DNA from 4 places in the Neobacillus sp. NPDC093127 genome. Region 3 is predicted to be linked to each of the others. Evidence: predicted binding sites of a transcription regulator. Region 3 holds the regulator's gene; each other region holds the start of a gene.
The links. The regulator Rex, encoded in region 3, represses fermentation and respiration genes when NADH is low (regulators of the CRP and FNR family bind a similar motif). The targets are predictions, from matches to a motif close to TTGTGAAATATTTCACAA.
Positions count from the first base shown of each region.

Region 1: ACIQCO_RS00185 (TIGR04053 family radical SAM/SPASM domain-containing protein) is a predicted target of Rex. The motif match lies at 1,450-1,467, and genes of this name have one in related genera.
Region 2: ACIQCO_RS21385 (TIGR04190 family B12-binding domain/radical SAM domain protein) is a predicted target of Rex. The motif match lies at 1,416-1,433, and genes of this name have one in related genera.
Region 4: ACIQCO_RS14720 (cytochrome c oxidase subunit 2A) is a predicted target of Rex. The motif match lies at 1,631-1,648, and genes of this name have one in related genera.

Region 1 is NZ_JBIVOP010000001.1:36,384-39,534, reverse strand. Features, by position in the region: gene ACIQCO_RS00190 (Ger(x)C family spore germination protein) at 1-56, shown strand, start outside; gene ACIQCO_RS00185 (TIGR04053 family radical SAM/SPASM domain-containing protein) at 97-1,251, opposite strand; gene ACIQCO_RS00180 (TVP38/TMEM64 family protein) at 1,574-2,203, shown strand; gene trhA (PAQR family membrane homeostasis protein TrhA) at 2,556-3,151, shown strand, end outside.
Region 2 is NZ_JBIVOP010000018.1:51,046-54,196, forward strand. Features, by position in the region: gene ACIQCO_RS21375 (PRK06851 family protein) at 1-698, opposite strand, end outside; gene ybaK (Cys-tRNA(Pro) deacylase) at 793-1,269, opposite strand; gene ACIQCO_RS21385 (TIGR04190 family B12-binding domain/radical SAM domain protein) at 1,479-3,151, shown strand, end outside.
Region 3 is NZ_JBIVOP010000022.1:5,003-8,153, reverse strand. Features, by position in the region: gene ACIQCO_RS22935 (polymer-forming cytoskeletal protein) at 1-307, opposite strand, end outside; gene ACIQCO_RS22930 (YhbD family protein) at 320-943, opposite strand; gene ACIQCO_RS22925 (redox-sensing transcriptional repressor Rex) at 1,058-1,711, opposite strand; gene moaC (cyclic pyranopterin monophosphate synthase MoaC) at 1,740-2,234, opposite strand; gene ACIQCO_RS22915 (ABC-F family ATP-binding cassette domain-containing protein) at 2,581-3,151, shown strand, end outside.
Region 4 is NZ_JBIVOP010000009.1:200,907-204,057, reverse strand. Features, by position in the region: gene ACIQCO_RS14730 (isoprenylcysteine carboxyl methyltransferase family protein) at 1-111, opposite strand, end outside; gene ACIQCO_RS14725 (type III polyketide synthase) at 112-1,200, opposite strand; gene ACIQCO_RS14720 (cytochrome c oxidase subunit 2A) at 1,880-2,029, shown strand; gene ACIQCO_RS14715 (cytochrome c oxidase subunit II) at 2,051-2,527, shown strand; gene ACIQCO_RS14710 (b(o/a)3-type cytochrome-c oxidase subunit 1) at 2,527-3,151, shown strand, end outside.

The DNA.
Region 1 (3,151 bases), on a different contig from region 3:
TCACCTTCAAGGTTCAAACAAAAGTTCAAATCACTGATACGGGATTAATTGAATAAAAATAGAGGCATCCCACGGAATCATGGAATGCCTCTATTATTAGACTGTTGGCGCCGTTTCTTTATTTCGCATTGCCTGCGGTATATAAACGCAGAAAGGTTCGCTTTCTAAATAGTCACCCGTCACGGCGTAGGTTCTTGAGCGCGAACCGCCGCAAATTTTGTTATATTCGCAGACACCGCATTTGCCTTTGTAATTGTCGGGTTGACGCAGTTCTTTAAAAACTTTTGCCTCACGATAAATTTCTGCAAGCGTCGTATCACGAATGTTACCGCCAACAATTGGAAGCAAGCCGCTTGGCATGACATCTCCAATATGAGAAACGAACGCAAAGCCGTTTCCATCGTTGACACCTTTAGGAGCACGCTTCAAGCCGTCATGCATCGAAGCAAAATCGGTTGTAATTGTATCCTCGTAATGAATTTCACCTTTATCAATTAATTGGTCACGGGTTTTCTGCTGCAGAACTACTCTGCGGTAATGCTGTGCCGCCGTTGTTTTAATATCGTATGGGGCTGTTTTACTTAGTTCATATAACCAGCGGAATACCTTTTCGTGTTCGGCGGGGGTAATACAGGCATCTAATTGCCCGCGGCCCGTTGGTACAAGCAGGAAGATGTACCACATAACGGCGCCAAGCTCCCCAACAAGTTTGGACATTTCTTCAAGTGAGTCATAATTATAACGGGATATAACCGTATTAATTTGCAGCGGCATATCCAATTCGTTTAAATATTTTATTTTTTCACGAGTTAACTCGAATGAACCTGGTGTTCCGCGGAAATGATCGTGTATTTCCGGAGTAGGTCCGTCCAGGCTGAAGCCCCAGCGCGAAAGACCCACTTCTTTTGCCTGTTTCATTTTTTCTTTCGTTACGTTTTCAGTGGCACTTGGTGTCATTGAAACACGCATCCCTTTTTTGATTGCATAATCAGCAAGCTCGAAAAGGTCCTCCCGCATCATGCAATCCCCGCCAGTGAACACAAGCATTGGATTATCCATTTCATAGATTTGATCGATGAGATTAATTCCTTCTTCGTGTGACAGCTCCCTCGGATCAGGAGTCAGCTGTGCATCAGCGCGGCAATGAACGCACTTAAGCTGACATGCTCTTGTTACTTCCCAGATTACAATAAATGGATTTACGTCATAGTCAATCCCTTTTCCCATACCCTGTGCATGTGGGTGTCCCATAGTATGTGGATGCCCTTTACTAATTCCCTGCATCTTCATCACCAAAATTCATTATTATTTTTAAAACCATTTAAAATGTTTCTATAGGTTTATTATAATTATGTCAGATTCCCGTGCATGGGAGCTTTGTTACAATATTTCTACATTCCGCGCAAGAATTTTTGAACAAGTGGAGCCATGGATCCATAGGAGACTATTTTTTGAAAAATTTAAAATTTTTTGTTTCTGAATGATGGTTTTCTCGATATACTTAGATGGGTAATAATAGAGTAGAGAAAATACTAACGGTTTACTAAATAAATAATATTTTAGGGGCGTTTCGATGTTTAAGAAATTTATTAGTGTAACAATCGTGCTTTTGATTATTGCGATTGGCTTTTTTCAAAAGGATGAATTGATTGTTCTTATTAAGCAAGGTGGAAGTTTATCCATTTTTCTCAGCATGCTGCTAGTTGCGGTTTGTGTCTTTTTTCCAATTATCCCATTCCCAATTTTAGCGGGAATCATTGGTGCTGTTTTTGGTACGGCACAAGGAGCGGCTGTATCATTGGCCGGAGCTATGGCCGGGACGATGGGGTTCTTCTTTTTAAGCCGCTATGGTTTTCGGGATTTTGCCCAGGCGAGATTATTGAAATATCCAAAGGTCCAAGAATACGAAGGGTTTTTGAATCGCCATTCTTTTTTTGCGATTTTGACCTGCCGCTTGATTCCGGTTATTCCTGCCCCGGTTGTCAATCTTATTTGCGGATTAAGTAAGGTCAGATGGCTCACTTTTTTCACAGCGTCGACCATCGGGAAGATCCCTAATATTCTTATTTTGTCCTTTGCTGGAGCGGCATTTAGCAGCAACAAGATGTTTTCATTTGGATTATATGGACTTTATTTGTTCATCATTTTCTTGATAAACTTTGTCATTGTTTATCGAAGGTCGCGAAAAAATCATAGTGACTAAAATAAACTCATTTTGATGATAGGCGGAGCTCCACTCTTTTTCTACAAAAAAATTACCCGGCAGCTGGTACCGGGCGTTCAAACTAATCTATATTAAGGGGGGCGGAGGTTAAAGGTTCATCTGTGAACCTATTTATATCTTAACGAAGAAATATGAACAAACTATGAAAGAAAGATTAATAGTTTAAGAAGGCTGACTAATTTAAAAAATGAATTAGTCTTTTTTTTATTGGATATGATAAACGTCCATTGAATCCAATTCATAAGCATGGTATTTTCTTGAATATCATTTATATTTATTTGGAAGTCTACCTTTAGGAAGATTCTAGTGTTAGTTGGAAGGAGAATGATTAGTGGCAGCGACACACACATTTTCTAAGCATGAGGAAATGGCTAATTCGATTACACATGGAATTGGGGCATTACTGAGCATTTCTGCCTTAGTGGTTTTAATTGTTTATTCATCCCTATATGGGAATGCCTGGCATGTAGTCAGTTTCTCGATTTTTGGGGGAACGATGTTTATTCTTTATATGTCCTCCACTCTGCTTCATAGCTTTCCAGAAGGCAGGGCGAAAGACGTTTTTGAAATTTTGGATCACTCGTCCATTTATTTTTTTATTGCAGGAACCTATACCCCGTTTTTATTAGTAGTGATTAAAGGGACAATGGGCTGGACATTATTTGGCATTGTTTGGGGCTTGGCGGTTGCCGGCACTGTTTTTAAATGTTTTTTTGTTAAAAAGTATCTTGTAACCTCAACGGCGCTCTATGTCGTTATGGGCTGGTTAATTGTTTTTGCCTGGAAACCGTTAGTAAATAATCTTTCTTCCGAAGGGATGATGTATTTAGTAATTGGCGGCGCCCTCTATACACTTGGAGCCATTTTCTATGTTTGGCGGGGCTTTAAGTACCATCACGCGGTCTGGCACCTGTTTGTGATTGGCGG
Region 2 (3,151 bases), on a different contig from region 3:
AATTTTTTCAGCATCGTCGATTTTCCGGAGCCAGGGCGTCCTTTAATGAAATAGCGTTTCGGAATCCCCTCCGTTAAATTCGGGACAAAATCAACAGCACCTTTTGGCGTGGCGGCCCCTAAGAACCGATGGCGGACATCCGCAGTCTTATTCAACTTCATTTTTCCAAAAAAGGTGTCAATGAGCTTTCTTGTCAATTGGTCGGCCTTGTTAAAATCCATGCTGTTAATATAAATTTTTTCCCAGTCATCATGAATTTCCAACGCTTCCTTAAAGGTCGCGTACGCCTTCTGGAACAACTGACTAATCTGATCCGTCAGCTGCTGGATTGGTTTCTTTTGAACCGCAAGCGCCCTTGCATTCCAAGCCTCGCCCAAGTTTATATATTCTTCCACTGCTCCTGGTGCTTTCGGTTCAATCACATGCGGCGCGGTCCCATCAACGATTCCAACCTTCAACACCGGGATTAACACGCCATCAATCGAATTATTATCAGAAGAACAATGCAGAAATTCAACATTATAGCCCTTTTCAATCCACTCATGGCCAATTTTCTTCATTAGTGAGGATTTACCTGTTCCCGGACCGCCTTTTAAAATGAATAAGCGATCAAGTCCCTGGAGGTTGGAATCGTACAGATTATGGAACCCCCTAGCTGTATTACCGCCGGCAAAATAATTTTTAATTTTCCCTGCCACTCATCAACACTCCCTTTTACATAACAATCAGAAAGATTAATTTCACCTTATCTTATGCTACTGTCATTTATAGGTGAGTGCCCATGCTAAAATTTCATTTCTTCAAATCGGCGATTTCTGCTTTCGTTATTTCCTTTAAGTCCTCCGGCTTGAGCACGATTTGAACGCCAATTTTCCCGGCACTGACAACGATTGAATCAAGGAGCAGGCAGTTTTCATCGAGGAAGGTCTGATACTCCTTTTTCATCCCAATCGGTGAACAGCCGCCGCGGATATAACCCGTCCATTTTTGAATATCCTTCACAGGAATCATTTCGATATTCTTTTCAGCGGCTGCTTTAGCGGCCTTTTTTAAATCCAGTTCTGCAGCAACTGGAATAACAAAAACATAGATATTTTTGCTATGTCCTTGGGCAACAAGCGTTTTATATACCTCGTTTACGTCGCGGCCAATCTTCTCCGCCACCGAAACGCCATCTATTTTTCCATCTTTATTATCATATGTCAGCATCTCATAACTGACCTTTTTTGCATCCAAAATGCGCATTGCATTCGTTTTTACCTGTGCCATCGCTCCATTCCCCCTAACATCCTCTAACAACAGCATACTAAAAAAGTGAGAATACACAAAATCCACCAAATTTTGTCACCCTTTTGTCACTCTATCAATCCACTAATATAGTAAACTAAAATTATCCAATATACTTACATCCAATATTGTGAACTTGTTCACAAATCATTTTTCAAAAAATACATAGAAAACAATTTGAGGTGGTTAAGATGAAATACGATTTAGTTCTCCTCCATGCGCCAAGTGTTTATGACTTTCGAAAAAACTCCCTGCTCGCCGGCCCGATCAGTGATGTGGTGCCGTCATCACCTGTGTTTGAAATGTATCCCATTGGGCTGACAAGTATTGCTGACTATTTAGAGCGCTACGGGCTGCGGGTGAAGATCATCAATATCGCTAACCGGATGCTGATGAGTGAGAAATTCGATGTCGAAGCGAAGCTAAAGAAAATTCAAACAAAGGCATTCGGCATCGACCTTCATTGGCTCCCGCATGCCCATGGCAGTATTGAACTTGCAAAAATTGTTAAAGCCATCCATCCCGAAACACCCATCATCTTCGGCGGCTTGTCGGCGACGTATTATCATAAAGAATTAATTGAATATCCGTGTATCGACTTTGTCATGCGCGGCGACTCAACCGAAAAGCTAATGCTCCTGCTGATGAATAAACTTGAAGCGGGGAATACCCATTATGCCGACATCCCTAATTTAACCTGGAAAAAGGGCAGCGAATGCGGCTTCAATCCGATTACATATGTGCCAAAGGATTTGGATGATATCGACGTTCCGGGCTACCGCTATACGATTCGTTCCGTATTTAAATATCGTAATTTCCTTGACCCGCTCCCCTACAACGGCTGGCTCCAATACCCGAACACCGCTTTATTAACCGCGCGCGGCTGTTCGCAAAACTGCCTCATCTGCGGTGGTTCCCGGGAGGCCTATGACCAAAACTGCAACCGTAATACGCTGGCATTACGGTCGCCCAAGAAGCTTGTTGAAGATATTCAATTTATTTCAAGATTCAGCCGGGCACCGATTTTCATTCTCCATGACCTAAGGCAGGGCGGACGTGAATATGTCACTGAATTTTTCAGCCGGCTGAAAAAACTGAATCTGAAAAATGAAATCGTCTTTGAATTATTCCAATATGCCGATGAAGAATTCTTCAAGCAAATGAATGACAGTGTCCCAAAATATAGCATTGAAATTACCCTTGAAACCCATGATGAAAACATCCGACGCTATAACGGGAAATTCAGTTGTACCAATCAAAAAGTCATCGATACGCTTAATTTTTCCTTAAAGAACGGCTGTAAAAAAATTGACCTGTTCTTCATGGTCGGAATTCCCGGCCAGACCTACAAAAGTGCCGTTGAAAACATTGATTTCTGCGAAACGATTCATTTAGCCTGTCAGCAGGACCCAAGAATTTTTTACTTTGTGGCACCGCTAGCACCGTTCCTTGACCCGGCGAGTCCTGCCTTTGAACATCCGGAAATCCATGGCTATAAAAAACTCTGCCATACCTTGGAGGACCACAGCACGGCGATTACCCAGCCATCATGGAAGCATATGCTTAGTTATGAAACAAAGGATATGACCCGTGATGATATTGTGAATTCGACCTACGAAGCTGCGCAAAAGCTAAATGAGTTTAAATTAAAATACAATCTCATCGATCAAGCCGGCTATGATGATATTAAAGTGAAAATCGAAAAATCGATGGAATATATCGAAAAAATTGATTATCTTCTCTCACTGCCTGAAGAGCAGCAGGCGGAGGAATTAGCAAAAATTCAAAAGGAGATTGAAGAATTAAATAAATATAGTATCTGTGGGAAGAACGAATTAAAGTGGGAAGTCCAAAAGAATTATGC
Region 3 (3,151 bases):
CGCCAACAGAGGCTTTACCTGAAACCTGTAAATGTTTTGAATATAGGTTTTTCTCAATTTTTGCTGTTCCTTCAACTGTAACCTGTTCGCTATCGATGGTTCCTTTAAAACTCGCATTCCCACTTACTTTCGCTGTATTTGCTAGCACATCGCCTTTAACCGTTCCTGAACCATTGCATTCAAAGTCACTGCACTCCAAATTGCTGTTAACCGTTCCACGTCCATTCAAGGTAACCAGCTGGAATTTTCCGCCATTAGATGCCCCAATCCCATTAATGATCAAATCTCCTCTATTTTTTAATTCCATTGCCATTCTCCTTTATAATAATTTCGACTTAATCTCTTCCATACATGTCATCAGTGACAGCAACACTACCATTTTGGTTCCCGGTTCTAAATAAACGGCTTCTGCATTTATTAATAATAGACACGAAGATACTCCAAGCTTTCGGGTAATCACCAATTCACAGCTTTTTTGCTTGATAAGCGGTGCATGATTCTTTAATACTTGTAAGACCATTTTCCCTTCATCCAAATTAATTTCACCTGACTGAAGCAGCTTTTCTAACACATAAACTTCAAGAATTCTTGGAAAGTTAAATGTAAAACCGCTCTGATCATTCTCTAGGTAAAAATTCATCACTGCAGCAGAAACAATGTTACGTTTGATTAATTCATCCTTTTCCAATTGCAAATCACTAATATTCGGAGAAAACATATCGGCCAGTGCATCTAACGAAAGATTTTCCTTCATTGTTTGGATTTTATCGATTCTTTCTAAAATTTTTTCTTTTGGAAAAAAGGTTTCCTGACCGGTAAACGTCGACTTTCGAATAAACCATTCTTCAGGAATCAAATCCTTTCGTTTCCATCTATATAGCTGCCCGTACGAAATCCCTGCAAGATCTAATAAGTCCTTCTTAGAAATTAACTCCTCGCTCATTTTTGAAAACCCCTTTCTGTTTTATAATGTAACATAACACTGTTACGCAAGTAAAGTAAAAAAATAAAAAAGGGCCATTCACGAGATGATGCTCGCAAAAAAGCCCTTTTACCATTATTCTTCTATCTCGACAGTTGGATAGTGCTTTAAAAAATATATCAGTGATTGCAGTTCTACTGCTAAATCGATATGATGGACCCGAATGGACGGAGGGACATTTAATCGTGCCGGTGTAAAATTTAATATCCCTCTCACATCAGCCTTCACAAGTCGATCGGTAATCTGCTGAGCGACCGGCGCAGGAACGGTAAGAATCGCTACCGATATATTTTCATTGGCAAGGACGGTCTCCAATTCATCGAGATGGTAGACCGGTACCTCACGAATCATCGTTCCCATTTTATTCGGATCGACATCAAAGGCAAATTCTATTTTTGTGTTATTGTTTTTTAAAAAATTATAGTTTAAAAAGGCGGTACCAAGATTACCGACCCCAATTAAGGCCACCTTTGTTAGTTCATCTTGATCTAAGGTTTTGCGGAAGAAGGTTAATAAGTAATTAACGTTATAGCCGTAGCCCTTTTTCCCCAAAGCCCCGAAATAGGAAAAATCCCTGCGAATGGTTGCCGAGTCCACTTTCACTGCTTCGCTCAGTTCTGCAGAAGAAACCCTTTGTTTACCGGAAGAATGAAGGTTTTTTAAAAATCGATAGTAGAGGGGCAGCCGTTTTGCTGTCGCCTGTGGTATTTTCATTGTTTCATTACCCATAATCTCCCACACCCCTTGGATGATTTAGTTAAATTTTATCGGTTCGTTTATAATCCCCGTTTTTACCGCCCGTTTTTTCGACTAAATACGTCGGTCCGATTACCATGCCCTTGTCCACTGCTTTACACATATCATAAACGGTTAAGGCACAAGCTGAAGCTGCTGTTAACGCTTCCATTTCCACACCCGTGTTCCCTTTTGTTTTTACCGCTGCCGCAATATGTAGGTGATAGTTGTCTAGGTGGTCCGCTTCCCATGAGAAAGAAATATTCACACCTGTAAGCGGAATCGGATGACACATCGGAATCAAATCCCATGTTTTTTTCGCCGCCATTACCGCAGCAACCTGGGCAACAGCTAACACATCGCCCTTTTTCATTTCATTATTGGTTATCTTTTCATAAATCTCTTTACTTACAGTTATGCTGGAATGGGCAAGAGCGGTCCGTGCTGTTTCTGGTTTATCGCTGACATCGACCATTTTCGCCCTGCCTTCTTCATTAAAATGTGTAAAATCTGCCATATAAATAATCCTCCTCTCAAATCATACACTATTTTTCCGGTAATGTGTGTGAAACTTTGAACTAGTTGAGACATTTTTTTTCGTTGAAAGATACCCGCTCTTCAAGCCCTTTATTGCCGACACTCTAGTAATACGGTACACTATTTGTATGGAAAAGGGGCGGAGCGCCGCAAAAATTTATCAGATTATCAGATTTAGGTGAAAAAAAATTTTTTGTTACTTTGAATAGATGAAGCTTAGCTTTGCTCACACCGCCTTTATTGGCAGGAATGATTCTCTGAATAAGTTTCCATAGTAAATGATGGTGTGGAACGCCATATTGGTTTTGTATAAGAGGTGAATGAAAATGATTTTACTGCAGGTCAATCAACTACAAAAATATTATGGTGCTGACCTTATTTTATCGAATATTAAGCTGGAATTACAAACGCGAGACCGCGTGGCACTTGTTGGCCGCAATGGTGCAGGCAAATCGACGCTATTAAAGATCATTGCCGGTCACTTGTCACATGATGGCGGGGATATTATTAAGCCAAAAGAAGTGACTATCGGTTATTTAGCGCAAAATACCGGATTAGAATCGAATTTGTCCATTTGGGAAGAAATGTTGACCGTCTTCGAACCGCTTCAAATGATGGAAAAATCGCTGCGCAGGCTTGAAGAACAGATGGCGGACCCCAATGTGTTTGAATACAATGAAAGATATGAACGAGTTCTTAAAGAATATGACCAGCTTCAGGTGAAATTTAAGGAGACTGGCGGGTATCAATACGAAGCAGATATTCGCTCCGTGCTCCATGGGTTAAATTTCCACGAAAGCGCGCTTGCGATTTCAAGTTTAAGCGGCGGACAGAAAACCCGTCTTGCTTTAGGAAAATTACTATTAACTAAACCTGATATCTTAATTTTGGACGAGC
Region 4 (3,151 bases), on a different contig from region 3:
GGCTCCCTGCCGCTTCATCCATATTTCATTTCTTTTGGCGATAAAAAGTTCCACAACACGCTGAATGGCGATGAAACCAATTAATAGAACAAATGGAAGAAGATTCTTCATTTACATCCACCTCAAAAGAAGTAATTCTGAACTAAACCCCGGACCAAGAGCGGTTCCAAGTCCAATTGCGTCTTTAGGAATGTCCATCTCCATATATCTCCGCAGCACATAAAGAATAGTTGCCGAGGACAAATTTCCAAACTGTTTTAAAACTTCAAGCGATACCTCGGTCATGGAAACTGGAATATCTAACGCCTTCACGTAAGCATCGATGACTTTTTTTCCACCGGGATGGGCAATAAAGCAGTCTATTTGTTCAAGTTCGATTTCATGCTCATCTAAAAATCCTTTGACATTCGGCTTTAGCCATTCCTCGACAATATGGGGAATATCACGAGAAAACAGGACAAATAAACCTGTATTTCTTATTTCCCAGCCCATCACGTCCAAAGAATTAGGCATGAGGGTCGATTGGGTGGCGATGATGGAAGGTGACGACGCCTTCTTGCTAATAATCTTATGGTTCACAGCATCGCCGCAAACTAATGCACAGGCAACCCCATCAGCAAAAAGAGAAGTTCCAATCAGATTACTTTTCGAAAGGTCATTCCTCTGAAACGTCAAGCTGCAAAGCTCGACTGACAGAACAAGGACTTTTGCTTTAGGGTAAGCCAAGCAATATTCATAGGCCCTTGATAACCCGGCAGCCCCTCCTGCACAGCCCAGCCCCCAAATCGGTATCCTTTTCGTATGCGGATTAAAAGGCAATTGATTCATTATTCTTGCTTCAATACTTGGGGTTGAAATCCCGCTTGTTGATATGAAAAAAATGGCCTCGACCTCTTCGTAAGCAATCGGTCTCTTAAGAAAGTCTTGATTGTTTAAGCATTTGACAATCGCTTCTTTTCCAAGTGTGACTGCGGACTCTATATAAGCATGATTCTTCTCTTCAAAAGAATGGTTTTCTTTAAACCATTCTAGCCCTTTCGCAAAATGTCTTTTTTCAATTTGTCCATTTTGGAAGGCCTTCATTAGTCTCTCAATATCTTTAAATGATTCAGCAAAAAGCTCTCTGGCAAATTGCGACGCTTGATCTTGGTTAATTTCATATGGAGGAATAACCTCTGCAACTGAAATAATCGTAGGCATCATCATACTCCTTCAACGGTCGTAAGGGTATTTTTACCAATTAACCAATAATTATTCATATGACTCAAAAGACAAAAAAAAGCTCCCCATGTAGGGAAGCAAACGTTTTGAAGGTTGTTGTTGTTGTGCACTTCAATTATAGCGCGGATTTTACAACACATCATTACACAATCTTTTCCAGTGGTTTATTAAGTGCCTAACTGATTATTTTTCTGATTGTTTTTGAACTTCGATTTTTATTTTGTTTCCCGCAACTAACCCGCAAATTTTACAGATTGCTGCTTCATTATATAGGAGCCGGCATTTTTCACAATAATACTTCTCCACAAAAACACACTCATTTCTCAAGGAAAATAGGACATTTATTTTTATCATATTTTAACTAATTTGAAATGTGACTCCCATTTTTTAAAAAACAGGAATTCGAAGTATGTGAAGTGTTTATCAATTACTTTTATCACAGGTAAGGTGTGATTGTTCACATTTTATTCACATTTACTCGATGTTAAATGTGATATAAATCACTGTTACATCAAGTTTTTACCATTACCATAGTAAATATCTAAGGAATGAACAATTTGTGAACTTACAAATTTAGTATTTTACTTTCACAATTGTTTTGTATGATGAAAGAGAACTAATTTAGTTAATTTTCTATTTTCGGAAGGGAGTCTTGGGGATGGCAAAAACGGAACTGAAAACAAATCAAAAAACAGAGATGGAAGATCGCTCTTCTCTCAAAGGGACATTAGCATCTGTTTTCTTTTTAGGAATCTTTATCATTGTTACATGGGTAAGTGTTTATTACCTATTCGTAGATCGTTTTTAACTTTTTAGGGGGGAAAAAAGTATGCACATGCATAAATTAGAAAAAATCTGGCTGATTTTCGGGATAAGCTGCCTGGTCATTTTTTTGACAGTCGTTGGGGTTAGCGCCTTCTATCTAGGCAACAAACCGCCAAGCTGTTTAACCACCGTTAATCCGGAAACGGTTGGTCAAGAAAAACCATTTAATGAACCAGGCCTGCATAAAGTAGATGGGAAAGCTTGGGAATATGAATTAGTCTACGTCGCATCAGCTTTCTCTTATAATCCAGCACAAGTAGAAGTCCCGCTTGGGGCAAAGGTTAAAGTAATTGCTACCACAAAGGATGTTATACACGGCTTTGAAGTAGCTGGAACAAATATTAATATGATGCTTGAACCTGGCTATATCAGTGAATATACAACAACATTTGACAAAGCAGGCGAATTTTTAATTGTTTGTAACGAATACTGTGGTGCTGGACACCATTTAATGTTCTCAAAGATTGAGGTGGTAAAATAATGATTACTTCTACAGCTGCAAAAGTAAAAGTTGACCCGCGTGATGCAAAGCTTTCCATGGCACACTTTTTTGTTGCCTTTTCGGCGCTTGCCCTTGGCGGATTAATGGGGCTCCTGCAAACTCTTGTCCGTTCCGGCAAATGGGAGCTTCCATGGGGAATTGATTATTATCAAATCTTAACAGTACATGGTGTATTAATGGGTCTTGTTTTAACTACTTTCTTTATTATGGGATTTCAATATGCGGCGGTGAGCCGAACAACAGGCGGACACTCGAATGCCGCTAGACGGACTGGCTGGATTGGCTTCTGGATCATGTTAGTCGGTACATTAATGGCAGCAACAATGGTTCTTCTGAAGGAAGCATCTGTACTGTACACTTTCTATGCTCCACTAAAAGCACACTGGATTTTTTACTTGGGCTTAACCTTTGTGATTATCGGCAGCTGGATTGACGGTGCAGCACAAATCATGACATATGCGAGATGGCGTAAAAATAATCCTGGTCAACCAAGTCCATTACTAAGCTTTATGGCAGTAATCAATACGGTTATGTGGATCGTTGCTACATTAGGTGTTGCTGCTACGGTTTTATTCCAATTACTTCCTTGGTCACTTGGATTAG